DNA from 4 places in the Bradyrhizobium sp. HKCCYLRH2047 genome. Region 1 is predicted to be linked to each of the others. Evidence: predicted binding sites of a transcription regulator. Region 1 holds the regulator's gene; each other region holds the start of a gene.
The links. Region 1 encodes HrcA, which represses chaperone genes, less so after heat shock. Its sites were predicted from a motif close to GTTAGCACTCNCNNNNNGNGAGTGCTAAC; they were not measured.
Positions count from the first base shown of each region.

Region 1 (3,729 bases):
GGCACCCGCGGCGCCGCGCTCCTGCAGCAGGCGCTCGATCCGCGTCATCGCGCCGGTGAAATCCTTGTCCGGTCCGGCCCAGCGCGCCGAATAGATCCCCGGCGCACCGTCGAGGGCGTGAACCACGATGCCGGAATCGTCGGCAAAGGCCGGAAGCTGCGCGGCCTTGGCCGCGGCGACCGCCTTGATGCGGGCGTTGGCCTGGAAGGTCTCGCCGGTCTCGTCCGGCTCGCCCAGGCCGAGATCGCCGGCCGACACCGCCTCGACGCCATGGGGGGCGAGCAGCTCGCGCATCTCGGCAAGCTTGCCGGGATTGTGGGTCGCGATGACGATGCGACCGGTGAGCCTGCGGTGCGGACCGTTCACGCGACCGCCATCTTCTGCAGGTCGACCAGCCGCGCGACGCCCTTGCGGGCGAGCGCCATCAGCGCCAGGAACTCGGCCTCGGTGAACGGCGTCTTCTCCGCCGTGCCCTGCACCTCGATGATGCGGCCGTCGCCGGTCATGACGAAATTGGCATCGGTCTCCGCCTCGGAATCCTCAGCGTAGTCGAGATCGAGCACCGGCGTGCCGTTGTAGATGCCGCAGGAGATCGCGGCGACGTTGGCGCGCAGCACCTCGGTCTTGATCATGTTGCGCGACTTCATCCACTTGATGCAGTCGGCCAGCGCGACCCAGGCGCCGGTGATCGACGCCGTGCGCGTGCCGCCATCGGCCTGCAGCACGTCGCAGTCCACCGTGATCTGGCGCTCGCCGAGCGCTTCCAGGTCGATCGCGGTGCGCAGCGAGCGGCCGATCAGGCGCTGGATCTCGACCGTGCGGCCGGTCTGCTTGCCGGCGGAGGCCTCGCGCCGGGTTCGCTCCAGCGTGGCGCGTGGCAGCATGCCGTATTCGGCGGTGATCCAGCCGCGTCCCTGGCCCTTGAGCCAGGGCGGCAGCCGGTCCTCGAGCGTGGCGGTGACCAGCACATGGGTGTCGCCGAACTTCACCAGGCACGAGCCCTCGGCGTATTTGACGACGCCGCGTTCCAGGCTCACGGCCCGCAGTTCATCCGGTGCACGGCGGCTCGGCCGCATGATTCTCTCCGTGAAAGAGGCGAAAGAGGGTGTTTGACGGCCTTGTAGGAGCCGCGACCGGCAGCGGCAAGGGTTTATCAAGGGCCCGTCGCTCCCGGAGCCCCCTCCTCATGACCGGCTTGCCACCGAGCCGCCGCATGGACACATTATAGGCAGCTGGGAGGAGTGCATCTGGTGGCCCACCACGATCCGATCAACCTGATGACACCGCCGGCCGGTCTGGCGCAGCTGAACGAGCGCTCGCGCGAGATCTTCCGGCAGATCGTCGAAAGCTATCTGGCGACCGGCGAGCCGGTCGGCTCGCGCAACATTTCGCGGCTGATCGCGGTTCCGCTGTCGCCGGCCTCTGTGCGCAACGTCATGGCCGATCTCGAGCAGCTCGGCCTGATCTACGCGCCGCACACCTCGGCCGGCCGGCTGCCAACCGAAGCCGGCCTGCGCTTCTTCGTCGACGCCCTGATGCAGGTCGGCGACATGACGGAGGCCGAGCGGCAGTCGATCCAGAGCCAGCTCGCGGCCGTCGGCCGGGCGCAATCGGTCGAGGCGGCGCTGGATGAAGCGCTGACCCGGCTGTCGGGTCTGACCCGTGCCGCCGCCGTGGTTCTAACCGCCAAATCCAACACCCGGCTGAAGCACATCGAGTTCGTCAGGCTCGAGCCCGAGCGCGCGCTCGTCGTTCTGGTCGGCGAGGACGGACAGGTCGAGAACCGGGTCCTGACCCTGCCGCCGGGCGTGCCGTCCTCGGCATTGACCGAAGCGTCCAATTTCCTCAACGCCCGGATCAGAGGGCGGACGCTGGCGGAAGCGCGGCTCGAGCTCGAGACCGCGCTGGCGCATGATCGCGCCGAGCTCGACCAGCTGACGCAGAAGGTGATCGCCGCCGGCGTCGCGAGCTGGTCCGGCGGCGACAGCGACGAGCGGCAGCTCATCGTGCGCGGCCACGCCAACCTGCTCGAGGACCTGCATGCACTCGAAGATCTCGAGCGTGTCCGGCGGCTGTTCGACGATCTCGAAACCAAGCGCGGCGTCGTCGATCTGCTCGGGCGCGCGGAGAGCGCGGAAGGTGTCCGCATCTTCATCGGCTCGGAGAACAAGCTGTTCTCGCTGTCGGGCTCGTCGACGATCGTGTCGCCCTATTCCGACGCCACGGGTCGCATCGTCGGCGTGCTCGGCGTCATCGGTCCGACCCGGCTCAACTATGCCCGGGTGATTCCGACGGTCGATTATGCCGCGCGCCTGGTCAGCCGGCTGCTGGGTGGCTGATGCGTGAGATGGTTAATCCGCGGACGGCGTCTCCGGCGAGCCGGTCAGGCTGCGCTTGATTTTCGACGCTCAAAGCACGATATCCCGCCCCATATCCCCAAACCCGTCAGCCGAACTTGCGAGTCTGTCCATGACCGATCCCGACCTGCATAAGAATGATCCGGAAAACCCGGCGCAGGCCAGCGAACCCGTCGTCTCCAAGCCCTACATCATGCCCGATGATCCCGAGGCCGGCTCGGCAGAGGCCCTTGCCAAGGAGGCGGCCGACGCGCGCGACAAGATGCTGCGCACGCTGGCGGAGATGGAGAATCTGCGCAAGCGGACCGCCCGCGAGGTCGCCGATGCGCGGATGTACGGCATCACCGGCTTCGCCCGCGACGTGCTCGACATCGCCGACAATCTGCAGCGCGCGCTCGATGCCGTGCCGGCGGAGACGCGCGACAATGCCGATGCGGGCCTGAAGTCGCTGATCGAGGGCGTCGAGCTCACCGAGCGCTCGCTGCTCAACACGCTGGAGAAGAACGGCGTCAAGAAGTTCGATCCGACGGGACAGAAGTTCGACCCCAATTTCCAGCAGGCGATGTACGAGGTGCCGGATCCGTCGGTGCCGTCCGGCACGGTGGTGCAGGTCGTGCAGGCCGGCTTTATGATCGGCGAGCGCGTGCTGCGCCCCGCTTTGGTCGGCGTGTCCAAGGGCGGCGCCAAGGCGGCGCCCGCGGCGAGCAACGATCAGTCGAACAGCGCCGCCTGACGGCGAGCACGGGCACGCATTCTGCGGCCGTCCTGTTGTCGAACGAAGAAGCCACGGGCAGCGATGCCCGTGGCTTCTTGTTTGTCGGCGCGACCTTGTAGTTCGTCTCGCGGCGAGCAGCCGGCGTGATCACGCCGTCCGATGCCGGGCTGGTCTCAGCCTCTTGGCTGGATGCCGTCGCGGACGGCACGGAACCGCGGGAAGGCCGCCGACCACTGGTCGCGCGGCGCGCTGCCGATGATCCGCAACGTGTTTGGCCCGCCGAAGCGCAGCCACTGCACCACCGTCACCGGCGTATTGTCCTTGCCGCTGGTGGCGTCGATCCGGGTCTCATAGGCCGGCTGGCCGTCGATGCGGATCGGCTCGGACATCGTGATGCGCGCTTCGCGGACGCCCGGAATGGTGGTGGCCGCCTGTTGCGCCACGCGCGCGCGGTCGCCCGCCTCCGGGGCCACGCCGGCCACCAGCCCGATCACCACGAAGGGCGCGGCCTCGAATCCCTTGTCCTCCTCGCCGTCGGCGAGGATCAGGGCGCCCGGCCCGAGCGTGCGGATGGTCTTGAACCCGGAGAGGTCGGTGACCTTGAACGGCATCATCGCGAGCTGCTCGTCGACCGGAACGTCCTTGCGGACGACGGCG
Region 1 covers NZ_JBNPUM010000001.1:323,221-326,949, forward strand. Annotated here, with positions in the region: gene rdgB (RdgB/HAM1 family non-canonical purine NTP pyrophosphatase) at 1-366, opposite strand, end outside; gene rph (ribonuclease PH) at 363-1,076, opposite strand; gene hrcA (heat-inducible transcriptional repressor HrcA) at 1,251-2,339, shown strand; gene grpE (nucleotide exchange factor GrpE) at 2,470-3,090, shown strand; gene ACQR1D_RS01520 (hypothetical protein) at 3,246-3,729, opposite strand, start outside.

Region 2 (3,729 bases), on a different contig from region 1:
ATCGAGCCGCGCCCGCTCGTCGCTCTCGCGTTTGGCCTGCATCACCGCCACCAGCATCCTGTTGAGCCGGAACGCCGCGCCGGTCATGGCGAGGAAGTAGACCGGCATCTGCAGATACATCGCGAACAACAGCGGCTCATGCGACGTCGCGACGCCGGGGATCACGGGGCCGATGCTGAACAGGATCATCGTGCCGACGAGGCGCGGCGCGCTGAAATTGCGAAAGCAGATGCCGCCGACCATGGCGGCCGAGGAGATGCAGGTCAGTGACGCGGCCACCCAGTCGCCGGACGCGAGGCTGATGCCGACGCCGAAGCCGACGCTGGCGCTCCAGGCCACCGACAGCAGGATGTGGATGTCGGTCGGCGTCGCCAGCCGCTCGCGCGCCCGGCGGTAGGCGATCATCATCACGACCAGCCGCGACAGGCAGACCGCGACCTCGAGCACGAACCAGGTGATGAACAGCGGGCTCGGTGTGCGCAGCGCCAGCGCAGCAGCAACGGCGACGGTGTTGATGGCGCCGCCGGCGAACACCGACCAGCAGCCGTAGAGCTCGCCGGTCAATGCGGCGCGGATATCTGATGACACCGGATATCCCGGGTCGGCCAGCCAGCGCGTCACGCGCCAGCGTGGCAAACTGAACGACAAACCATCACCCCGCATTTCAATACCTCCGCGGGGTTGCAATAAGCGCGACGGCACTTAACAGGCATTTAGAGAGGTATCGGCGTCTCGCTGCATGCTTGATGCACGGTAAAAATTTACTCCACGTGGTATGCGCAGCTCACAGCGTACTGAAGTTGAATTGTCAACCCGAAGTCCGCGCACGTGCGCGTTCTTCGGCGACCGGCGCGACCTCCACTGTCGCATTGCCGAGCGCGCGGTCGCGCTCGAACACGAGGCGGACGCGCTGCCCGACCGGTGTGAGGCCGATCAGGTTGCGCACCTGCGTGGCGCTGCGCACCGGCATGTCGTTCGCCTTCACGATGATGTCGCCCTTGCGCAGCCCCGCGCGTTCGGCCGGCGAGCCCACGGTGACGTCGGCGACGCGCGCGCCTTGAATGCGGCCGTCGGCCGGCGCGTCGAGGTCGAGCAGGGTCACGCCGATGCGGCCGCGATCGACGCGGCCGTTCGCGACGAGCTGCTCCATCACCCGTCGCGCCATGTTGATCGGCACCGCGAAGCCGATGCCGACATTGCCGCCGCCGGGCGAGATGATCGCGGTGTTGATGCCGACCAGCTCGCCACGCAGATTGATCAGCGCGCCGCCGGAATTGCCGGGATTGATCGCCGCGTCGGTCTGGATGAAATCCTCGTAGCCCTGCTTGCCCAGGCCCGTGCGTCCGAGCGCGCTGACGAGGCCCGAGGTGACCGTCTGGCCGAGGCCGAACGGGTTGCCGACCGCGATCACGAAGTCGCCGACCTCGAGCGCGTCGCTGTCGCCGAGTGCGATGGCCCTGAGCTCGATCGGGTCCCTGATCTGCAGCAGCGCGATGTCGGTGGCGGGATCGCGCCCGACCAGGCGGGCGGCGAATTTGCGGCCGTCCTTGGTGCGGATCTGCGCTGTCGTGACGTGTTCGACGACGTGGTTGGCCGTCATCACGTAGCCGCGCTGCGCATCGACGATGACGCCGGAGCCGGTCGCGCTGATCTGCTTCTCGACCTGCTTCGGCACGTCGAAGAACTCGCGGAACAGCGGGTCCTGGTAGAGCGGGTTGTCCTGGCGGACCTTGCCCTCGACCGAGATGTTGACGACGGCCGGCGTCACCTCCTTGACCAGCGGCGCGAGCGTCGGCACCCGGCCGAGCTTGAGATCGGGAATTTGGGCCAAGGCAGGCCCGGTCATCAGGCAAAGCAGGATGGCAGGCGCCAGGACGGCCCGGAGAGAAGGCGGAAGCTGCATCGTGATCCCCAACAAGCGCGATCAGGATTTTTTGGCGACGACAGAGCTGGGAAGGCGGCCGGCCCGGTTCAAGAGCCGGGCTGGCAATCGTTCCCCGAGAGTGCCAAAAAATTTGCGTGACCCTCTTGAACGAAAAGTTCGGCTTTCCTAGGTCGTTGCTCGCCCGGGGGCCTGATGGGACCCGAGGCTTATGACATCGCTGATCTGTAAAGGAGGATGTGCATGCATTTCCGTCCATTGCACGACCGCGTGCTCGTGCGCCGCATCGATGCCGAGGAGAAGACCAAGGGCGGCATCATCATTCCCGACACCGCGAAGGAGAAGCCGCAGGAGGGCGAGATCGTTGCCGCGGGTCCGGGGGCGCGGAACGAGCAGGGGCAGCAGGTCGCCCTCGGCGTCAAGCCGGGAGACCGCGTGTTGTTCGCGAAGTGGTCGGGCACCGAGGTCAAGATCGACGGCAAGGATCTCCTGATCATGAAGGAGAGCGACCTGCTCGGCATCATCGACGCGCCCGCCGCGGCGAAGAAGGCCGCCTGATCCCCAACTGACAGTCATCGAAGGAAAGGAGACGACGAACATGGCTGCCAAGGACGTGAAGTTTTCCACCGACGCGCGCGACCGCATGCTGCGCGGCGTCGACATCCTCGCCAATGCCGTGAAGGTCACGCTCGGCCCCAAGGGCCGCAATGTCGTGATCGAGAAATCGTTCGGCGCGCCGCGCATCACCAAGGACGGCGTCACGGTCGCCAAGGAGATCGAGCTGGAGGACAAGTTCGAGAACATGGGCGCCCAGATGGTGCGCGAGGTGGCCTCGAAGACCGCCGATCTCGCCGGCGACGGCACCACGACCGCCACCGTGCTCGCCCAGGCCATCGTGAAGGAGGGCGCCAAGTCGGTGGCCGCCGGCATGAACCCGATGGATCTCAAGCGCGGCATTGATCTCGCCGTCGACGCGATCGTCGCGGACCTCAAGGCGCACGCCAGGAAGATCACCAGCAACGACGAGATCGCCCAGGTCGGCACCATCTCGGCCAATGGCGACAATGAGATCGGGCGTTTCCTCGCCGAGGCCATGCAGAAGGTCGGCAACGAGGGCGTGATCACGGTCGAGGAGGCCAAGAGCCTCGATACCGAGCTGGAAGTGGTCGAGGGCATGCAGTTCGACCGCGGCTATGTCTCGCCGTACTTCGTCACCAACTCCGAGAAGATGCGGGTCGAGCTCGAGGATCCCTACATCCTGATCCACGAGAAGAAGCTGTCGGGCTTGCAGACCATGCTGCCGTTGCTCGAGGCCGTGGTGCAGTCGGGCAAGCCGCTGCTGATCGTGGCTGAAGACGTCGAGGGCGAGGCGCTGGCGACCCTGGTCGTCAACAAGCTGCGTGGCGGCCTGAAGATCGCGGCCGTCAAGGCGCCGGGCTTCGGCGATCGCCGCAAGGCGATGCTGGAGGACATCGCGATCCTCACCGGCGGCACGACCATCTCCGAGGATCTCGGCATCAAGCTGGAGAACGTGACCCTGTCGATGCTCGGCCGCGCCAAGAAGGTCGTGATCGACAAGGAGAACACCACCATCGTCGACGGCGCCGGCAAGAAGGCCGACATCGAGGCCCGCGCGCAGCAGATCAAGCTGCAGATCGAGGAGACCACCTCCGACTACGACCGCGAGAAGCTGCAGGAGCGGCTGGCCAAGCTCGCCGGCGGCGTCGCGGTGATCCGGGTCGGCGGCGCCACCGAGGTCGAGGTCAAGGAGCGCAAGGACCGCGTCGACGATGCGCTGCACGCCACCCGCGCCGCGGTGGAGGAGGGCATCCTGCCCGGCGGCGGCG
Region 2 covers NZ_JBNPUM010000003.1:594,192-597,920, forward strand. Annotated here, with positions in the region: gene ACQR1D_RS10025 (diguanylate cyclase domain-containing protein) at 1-663, opposite strand, end outside; gene ACQR1D_RS10030 (trypsin-like peptidase domain-containing protein) at 809-1,903, opposite strand; gene groES (co-chaperone GroES) at 2,126-2,440, shown strand; gene groL (chaperonin GroEL) at 2,481-3,729, shown strand, end outside.
Region 2: the regulator HrcA is predicted to act here: its motif matches at 1,983-2,011, upstream of groES (co-chaperone GroES).

Region 3 (3,729 bases), on a different contig from region 1:
CGCCCGACTGCGAGTCGAAGCCGTACGCATACTGCTCCTTCTCGAGGATCTTGCCGACGATGACCGAGCCGTCCTCGCCCGCGTTGATCGCGATCTGGCGGGCCGGGGCGGAGAGCGCCTTGCGGACGATCTCGATGCCGGTCTTCTGGTCCTCGTTCTTGGCGCGGACGCCCTTGAGCTGCTCGGAGGCCCGGAGCAGGGCGACGCCGCCGCCCGGCAGGATGCCTTCCTCGACAGCCGCGCGGGTCGCATGCATCGCGTCATCCACGCGATCCTTGCGCTCCTTGACCTCGACCTCGGTCGCGCCGCCGACGCGGATCACCGCGACGCCGCCGGCGAGCTTGGCCAGACGCTCCTGCAGCTTCTCACGGTCGTAGTCCGAGGTGGTCTCCTCGATCTGCGCCTTGATCTGCGCCACGCGCGCCTCGATGTCAGCCTTCTTGCCGGCGCCGTTGACGATCGTGGTGTTCTCCTTGTCGATCATCACCTTCTTGGCGCGGCCGAGCATGGAGAGGTTGACGTTCTCGAGCTTGATGCCGAGATCTTCCGAGATCGCCTGGCCGCCGGTCAGGATCGCGATGTCCTGCAGCATGGCCTTGCGGCGGTCGCCGAAGCCCGGCGCCTTGACGGCAGCAACCTTCAGGCCACCACGCAGACGGTTGACGACGAGCGTGGCCAGCGCCTCGCCCTCGACGTCCTCGGCGACGATCACCAGCGGCTTGCCGGTCTGCACCACGGCCTCGAGCAGCGGCAGCAGCTCGTTCAGCGACGACAGCTTCTTCTCGTTGATGAGGATGTAGGCGTCGTCCATCTCAACGCGCATCTTGTCGGCATTGGTCACGAAGTACGGAGAAATGTAGCCGCGATCGAACTGCATGCCCTCGACGACGTCGAGCTCGGTCTCGAGCGACTTGGCTTCCTCGACCGTGATGACACCCTCGTTGCCGACCTTCTTCATGGCGTCGGCGAGGAACTTGCCGATCTCGGAGTCGCCGTTGGCGGAGATGGTGCCGACCTGGGCGATCTCGTCGTTCGACGTGACCTTCTTGGAGTTCTTGACGAGATCGGCGACGACCGCCTCGACCGCGAGGTCGATGCCGCGCTTCAGATCCATCGGGTTCATGCCGGCGGCAACCGCCTTGGCGCCTTCGCGCACGATGGCCTGGGCCAGCACGGTCGCGGTGGTGGTGCCGTCGCCGGCCGCGTCAGCGGACTTCGAGGCGACCTCGCGCACCATCTGCGCGCCCATGTTCTCGAACTTGTCGTCGAGCTCGATCTCCTTGGCGACGGTGACGCCGTCCTTGGTGATGCGCGGAGCGCCGAACGACTTGTCGAGGACGACGTTGCGGCCCTTCGGACCGAGCGTGACCTTCACGGCATTGGCGAGAATGTCCACGCCGCGCAGCATGCGGTCGCGGGCTTCGACGCCGAACTTTACGTCTTTCGCTGACATATTGGGTTTCCCTGGTTTTGATCGAGATCCTCGTCCTGAGGAGCCCGCGCAGCGGGCGTCTCGAAGGACGAGATGAGGAGGTGGTTGGGGCCTCATCCTTCGAGACGCCGGCTAAAGCCGGCTCCTCAGGACGAGGGGCAACGGCGCTTAGGCGGCCTTCTTCTTCGCCGCGGTGTCGGTGAGCACGCCCATGATGTCGCTTTCCTTCATGATGAGCAGCTCCTGGCCGTCGATCTTGACCTCGGTGCCCGACCACTTGCCGAACAGCACGCGGTCACCGACCTGAACGTCGAGCGGGACCAGCTTGCCGCTCTCGTCGCGGGCGCCGGGGCCCACCGCGATCACTTCGCCCTGCGAGGGCTTTTCCTTGGCCGAGTCGGGGATGATGATGCCGCCAGCGGTCTTCTCTTCGGCGTCGATGCGCTTGACCACGACGCGGTCGTGAAGCGGACGGAAAGCCATACAGTCCTCCTAAGGTATTGAAGCGATTGTCAGTTTCTGGAGATTTGGCAGTCGGCGCCAGCGAGTGCCAGCACGCGGGCTGGATTTAGGGGAGAGTTTTATGCCGGGCAAGGCCTTGTAGCAGAAAAATTAGCAGTCGATCGCGGGCTCTGCCAAAGCGTTCCGACAGCGTTAACGGAGGCGGAACGAACCGCGAAACCCCGTATTAGCACCTGGGCTAAGTGGCTGCTAATGCAGCATTTTTCAACATGTCGTTAAACATTTAAGCTTGAGATGGGTTGAGGACATGCGTCACATTTCTAGGCAGTGAGCGCATCGTTGCCGGGTGGCTCCATCCCCGGTTGGCCACACGGACATGCGCTCCAGAAACGGAGGTTGGCATGGTGTCGAGGGTTGAGGTTTCCGAGGACTTTCGGAAACAGGTGCTGGGTTACGGGCTGACGACCGCGCAGATCCTGTATCGGATGCCGGACCATCGCTCGCTGCTGCAGACCTATGTCTGGCAGAACTACGACCTGTTTCCGAAATTCCCTGCGCTGCAGGACTTCCTGGCGTTCTGGGAGGAGAAGATCGAGGGCCCGCTGTACTCGGTCACCGTGGCGCATTCCAAGCTGATCAAGCCCGCCGAGCTGCGCGCCGTCGACGGCGTGTTCGTGCTGCATTGAGCTGACAACCCCGCCATCGGTGTCATTCCGGGCTCGTGCTGCGCACGCCCCGGAATGACGACCTTTGTTGGAGCTCTGCCGAGTCCCCCCAATTGTGATAGCCTCTGACCCGAGGACTCGCAGGGAGAGCGCCATGGCCAAGAAGAGCCGCAGCACCACATCATCATCACGCGCCGCCGCGAAGGCGGCGCCGCGTAAGGTCGCAAAGACAAGGCCGACGGCGAAGACTGTCGCCAAGACAGCCGCCAAGCCGGGCAGGGCGGCCACACCGTCCGCGCGCAAGGCGCTCGTGAGCAAGGGGCGGCCAGCACCGGCGCCGCGCCGGCGCAAGCAGAAGGTCGCGATCAGCCATCACCGCGAGGAGGACTTCAAGGCCGACGGCCTGCGCGCCTATGCGCATTATCGCGACCTCGGCATCGCCGACGCGACCCACGGCCTGGCGCGCGCGCATGTCATCCGCATGCTGCCACCGTGCAATCCGCAGGAAGTCTCCAAGCTGCACACCCATGCGGTCGACTTCCAGATGGTCTATGTGCTCAAGGGTTGGGTGAAGAGCTACCTCGAAGGCGTCGGCGAGACGCTGATGAAGGAGGGCAGCTGCTGGACCCAGCCGCCGAAGATCCGCCACATGATCCTCGACTATTCCGACGACGTCGAGCTGCTCGAGGTGATCCTGCCGGCCGACTTCAAAACCGTCGAACTGTCGACGTAAAGCCGACAGAAATGGATGGAAACATCCGCGACGCGGTGGACGGCGGTCCCATCGCGCGTGTGTGTTGACATCCGGTCTCGCGTCATTGGGACGGATGGGCCGGCGACGAATCCGTCAGACGTATTCATCGCGGGCTTGCGTAAAGGCGTACCCGTCCCGTTGCCGCGCTTCGTCGTCCAGTTCGCTCCGACCATTGCGTGCGCGCCTCGCACGCGTGCATCGATGCAGCCTCGCATCGCCAACGCGGGCGCCGGCTCGGCTTCAGGTGCAGGCCATCGCGAGGACATCGACTGGCTGCGCGCCATTGCGGTGCTCTCCGTCGTCGCATTCCATTTCGAGGCGCCGGCGATCTTCGGCGGCTTCGTCGGCGTCGACATCTTCTTCGTCATCTCAGGATACCTGATCACCGGCATCATCGCGGCAGAGATGGCGCAGGG
Region 3 covers NZ_JBNPUM010000004.1:62,986-66,714, forward strand. Annotated here, with positions in the region: gene groL (chaperonin GroEL) at 1-1,453, opposite strand, end outside; gene groES (co-chaperone GroES) at 1,601-1,915, opposite strand; gene ACQR1D_RS10665 (usg protein) at 2,296-2,580, shown strand; gene ACQR1D_RS10670 (cupin domain-containing protein) at 2,714-3,292, shown strand; gene ACQR1D_RS10675 (acyltransferase family protein) at 3,515-3,729, shown strand, end outside.
Region 3: the regulator HrcA is predicted to act here: its motif matches at 1,959-1,987, upstream of groES (co-chaperone GroES).

Region 4 (3,729 bases), on a different contig from region 1:
TTGCGGCGGTCACCGAAGCCCGGCGCCTTGACGGCCGCGACCTTGAGGCCGCCGCGCAGGCGGTTGACGACCAGCGTGGCCAGCGCCTCGCCCTCGACGTCCTCGGCGATGATCAAGAGCGGACGGCCCGACTGCACCACGGCTTCGAGCACCGGCAGCATGGCCTGCAGGCCGGACAGCTTCTTCTCGTGCAGCAGCACGTAGACGTCGTCGAGCTCGGCGGTCATCTTCTCGGCATTGGTGACGAAGTAGGGCGAGAGATAGCCGCGGTCGAACTTCATGCCTTCGACGATGTCCACCTCGGTGTCGAGCGACTTGTTCTCCTCGACCGTGATGACGCCCTCGTTGCCGACCTTCTGCATCGCCTGGGCGATCATCTTGCCGATCGCGGCGTCGCCATTGGCGGAGATGGTGCCGACCTGGGCGACCTCGGAGGACGCAGCGACCGGCTTGGCGCGCTTCTCGATGTCCTTGATCACGGCGGCCACCGCGATGTCGATGCCGCGCTTGAGGTCCATCGGGTTCATGCCGGCGGCAACGGCCTTGGCGCCCTCGCGCACGATGGCCTGGGCCAGCACGGTCGCGGTGGTGGTGCCGTCACCGGCGGTGTCGTTGGTCTTGGAGGCGACCTCGCGCAGCATCTGCGCGCCCATGTTCTCGAACTTATCCTCCAGCTCGATCTCCTTGGCGACGGTGACGCCGTCCTTGGTGATGCGCGGAGCGCCGAAGCTCTTCTCGATGACGACATTGCGGCCCTTCGGGCCGAGCGTCACCTTGACGGCGTTGGCGAGAATGTCGACGCCGCGCAGCATGCGGTCGCGTGCGTCGCCGGCGAATTTGACGTCCTTGGCTGCCATTTCAAAATTCTCCTGGAGTAGACCTCGACGGCGAGGGGCGTGATCGCCCGTCTGTCGCCGGAACGAGGTTGCAGAGCATTTTCGCCCGGGGCGGCTGATCGCCGCCCCCGACAGGTCGGGATCAGGCGACGACGCCCATGATGTCGGACTCCTTCATGATCAGGAGCTCCTCGCCGTCCAGCTTGACCTCGGTGCCGGACCACTTGCCGAACAGCACGCGGTCGCCGACCTTGACGTCGATCGGGATCAGCTTGCCGCTCTCGTCGCGGCCGCCCGGGCCGACGGCGACGACTTCGCCCTGCGAGGGCTTTTCCTTGGCGCTGTCGGGAATGATGATGCCGCCCTTGGTCTTCTCTTCGGCGTCGATGCGCTTAACCACGACGCGGTCGTGCAGGGGACGAAACTTCGATTTGGCCATGACGGATCCCTTTTGGGGTGCTTGGATAAGTGTTGCTGTCGGAGGAAATCTGAATGCGACCACATTTGACGCCCACTTGGCGCCAACTGGCTCGCAGCCTTAGCAATCGCGCCCTCCGAGTGCTAAAGACCGCTCGGGGAAATATGGCTTGCGGCTGTTCCTGTCAAGCAACGGCCAGCCGTTAAGCCGTTCTTGAGGCTGTTAGGGGGATGTTGTCCGGGGCCAGACATGTTAGTGGAGCGGCGTCGTCATCCGACGTCATTGCTCTGACGAGCGTTTTGCGCTTGGTTGCCGGACGGGGCAGCCACGATTCTGTTCCTAAGGGGATGCCATGACGAGTTCACGGTGCGCGCGGCCGGTTGCCAATCTCGCGATCGCGTCGGCGCTCACGATGCTTCTGGGAGCGTGCACGGGCTTCAGCCTGTCGCCGTCGCCCCCCATGCAGACCGAGGCGCCGGTCGAGCCCGAGGTTCCGGCGACGATCCGCCCCGAGGATCTCGTGGGCAAATGGGGCCTCGCCGCCTACAACAATCCGAATGACCGCGCGCGCACCGAGAAGATGGCTCTGGCGCAGTGCAAACAGCCTTACGTCATCGGGGCAGGCACGTCCGGCGGTGTCGTGATGCATCTGGCCGACCAGGCGACTCCCCAGGAACTGCGCCTGAAGGGGTCGGCCAGCGGCAAGAACTACATCGGCCCGGCCGGACCGCCCGGCGGCGAGCAGGACCGCGAGGTCATCTCCTTCGATGGCCGTGTGCTGATCACCCGCTTCGTCGACAAGGATGCGGCGACCCGTTACCAGACGATGGTCTACGTCCGCTGCGGGCCGCGCGCCTGAGATCCGGGCGATCACCCCGCAAAGGTCGAGAGTCGAACGTAAAACGCCGGCGACAGCGCCGGCGTTCTGTATGGTGACGTTGCCTGGAGCGGTCGCTGGGACTGGCCGCCGACCTCAGTTGAACATCGCGTCGATGTCGTCCTGCGAGGCGTGGCCGACCTCGCCCGCCGCCTTCGGGCCGTTCAGCAGCCTGGCGTCGCCCTCGCGGGTGTCGACGATCGGCGGCACATGCGCCTTGATGGCGTCGACGCCGCCCCAGATGTCCATCATCACCACGATGTGGTGCTCGATGAACTTCATGGTGGTCATGACCTTGTTGATGCGCTGGCCGGTCAGGTCCTGGAAGTTGCAGGCCTCGAAGATCGAGACCACGCGCTCCTGGATCTCTTCGCTCAGGATCTTCTGCTGGTCCGCCGAGTCCACCTTGGACAGCGCGCTCGCGGCCTGGTCGATCGCCTCCGCGGCTTCGAGGATCTGCTGCGTCGCCTGCTCGGTGCCGCCGACGACCGCGCCGAGCTCGCCGTTGACCTTGGCCATCTCCTCGCCGTTGAAGCTCTTGGCATGGAGGGTCGCGATCTCGCCCTTGGTGCGGTTGATCGCGTCGTGGATCAGGTCGAGCTCGACCTTGAGCTTTTCGCACTGCTCGATCTGGGCACGATAGGTCTCGAGCAGCGCGCGCGCTTCGGCGACCTCGCGTGCGGCGGATTCTTCGATGGCGGCGTTGGCCGTGTTGCTACCTCCGCTGCGGATGGCGTTGGCCATCTGGGAGCGGATCGCGCGCAGCTCGTCCATGATTTCCTTGTGGTTGGGGCCGATCTCGCCGCCCACGAAGTCGGGCTCCGGCATATGGCCGACGATTGCTTCTTCGATACGGAAACGCTTGCGAACAGCCATGATAGTATCCCTGACCTCTTGTTCGGATCAGTTCTACGCAGAGCCTATTTAACATCGCGTTCACGCCAGGAACCGCGGTTGAGCAACGCTGGCGTGCATCGTGCGTCAACTATTAACCATGCCTCGCCGGCCTTCACGCAAAATAAACGCTAGCCATCAAAACCGCCGTCGTATGCAGCGATGGTGAATCCCGGCGCCTCCCGCGTTTACCAAAGCGATCGGGTTTTGCTCTTTATTGACGATACGCGGCGGCGTTGCCGCCTCGCGCGACGAACAGTCTCCAGACGAAACAGTACAGAGTACGTCGATGTTCAAATCATTCTCCACGGCGCTGCTGGCCGGCGCATGCGCATTCTATTCAGGTCTGGATCGGGCGGCGGCCCAGGGGTTTCAGCAGCCGACCGTGATTTACAGCGGGCCGCCGCAGCAGTCCGCGCCGGTGCGCACCGCCTATGTCGAACGCTCGCGCATGGGTGGCGGCTTCATCGAATTCCTGTTCGGAGATCCGCAAGGCGGCCGCGGCGCGCCTCCGCCGGGACAGCCGATGTATCAGCAGCAGCCGTCCTATTACGAGCCGCAGCAGCTGGCGCCTGGCATGGTCCCGCAGCAGGGAGTGCCGGATGAGGAGGCCTATGAGCAGACGCAGCGGCCGCTCGATCCGAAATACGAGAAACAGATCGTTGACTATGACGGCAAAGAACGGCCGGGCACGATCGTCATCG
Region 4 covers NZ_JBNPUM010000008.1:35,214-38,942, forward strand. Annotated here, with positions in the region: gene groL (chaperonin GroEL) at 1-857, opposite strand, end outside; gene groES (co-chaperone GroES) at 979-1,275, opposite strand; gene ACQR1D_RS19545 (hypothetical protein) at 1,607-2,113, shown strand; gene ACQR1D_RS19550 (protein phosphatase CheZ) at 2,228-3,007, opposite strand; gene ACQR1D_RS19555 (L,D-transpeptidase) at 3,315-3,729, shown strand, end outside.
Region 4: the regulator HrcA is predicted to act here: its motif matches at 1,374-1,402, upstream of groES (co-chaperone GroES).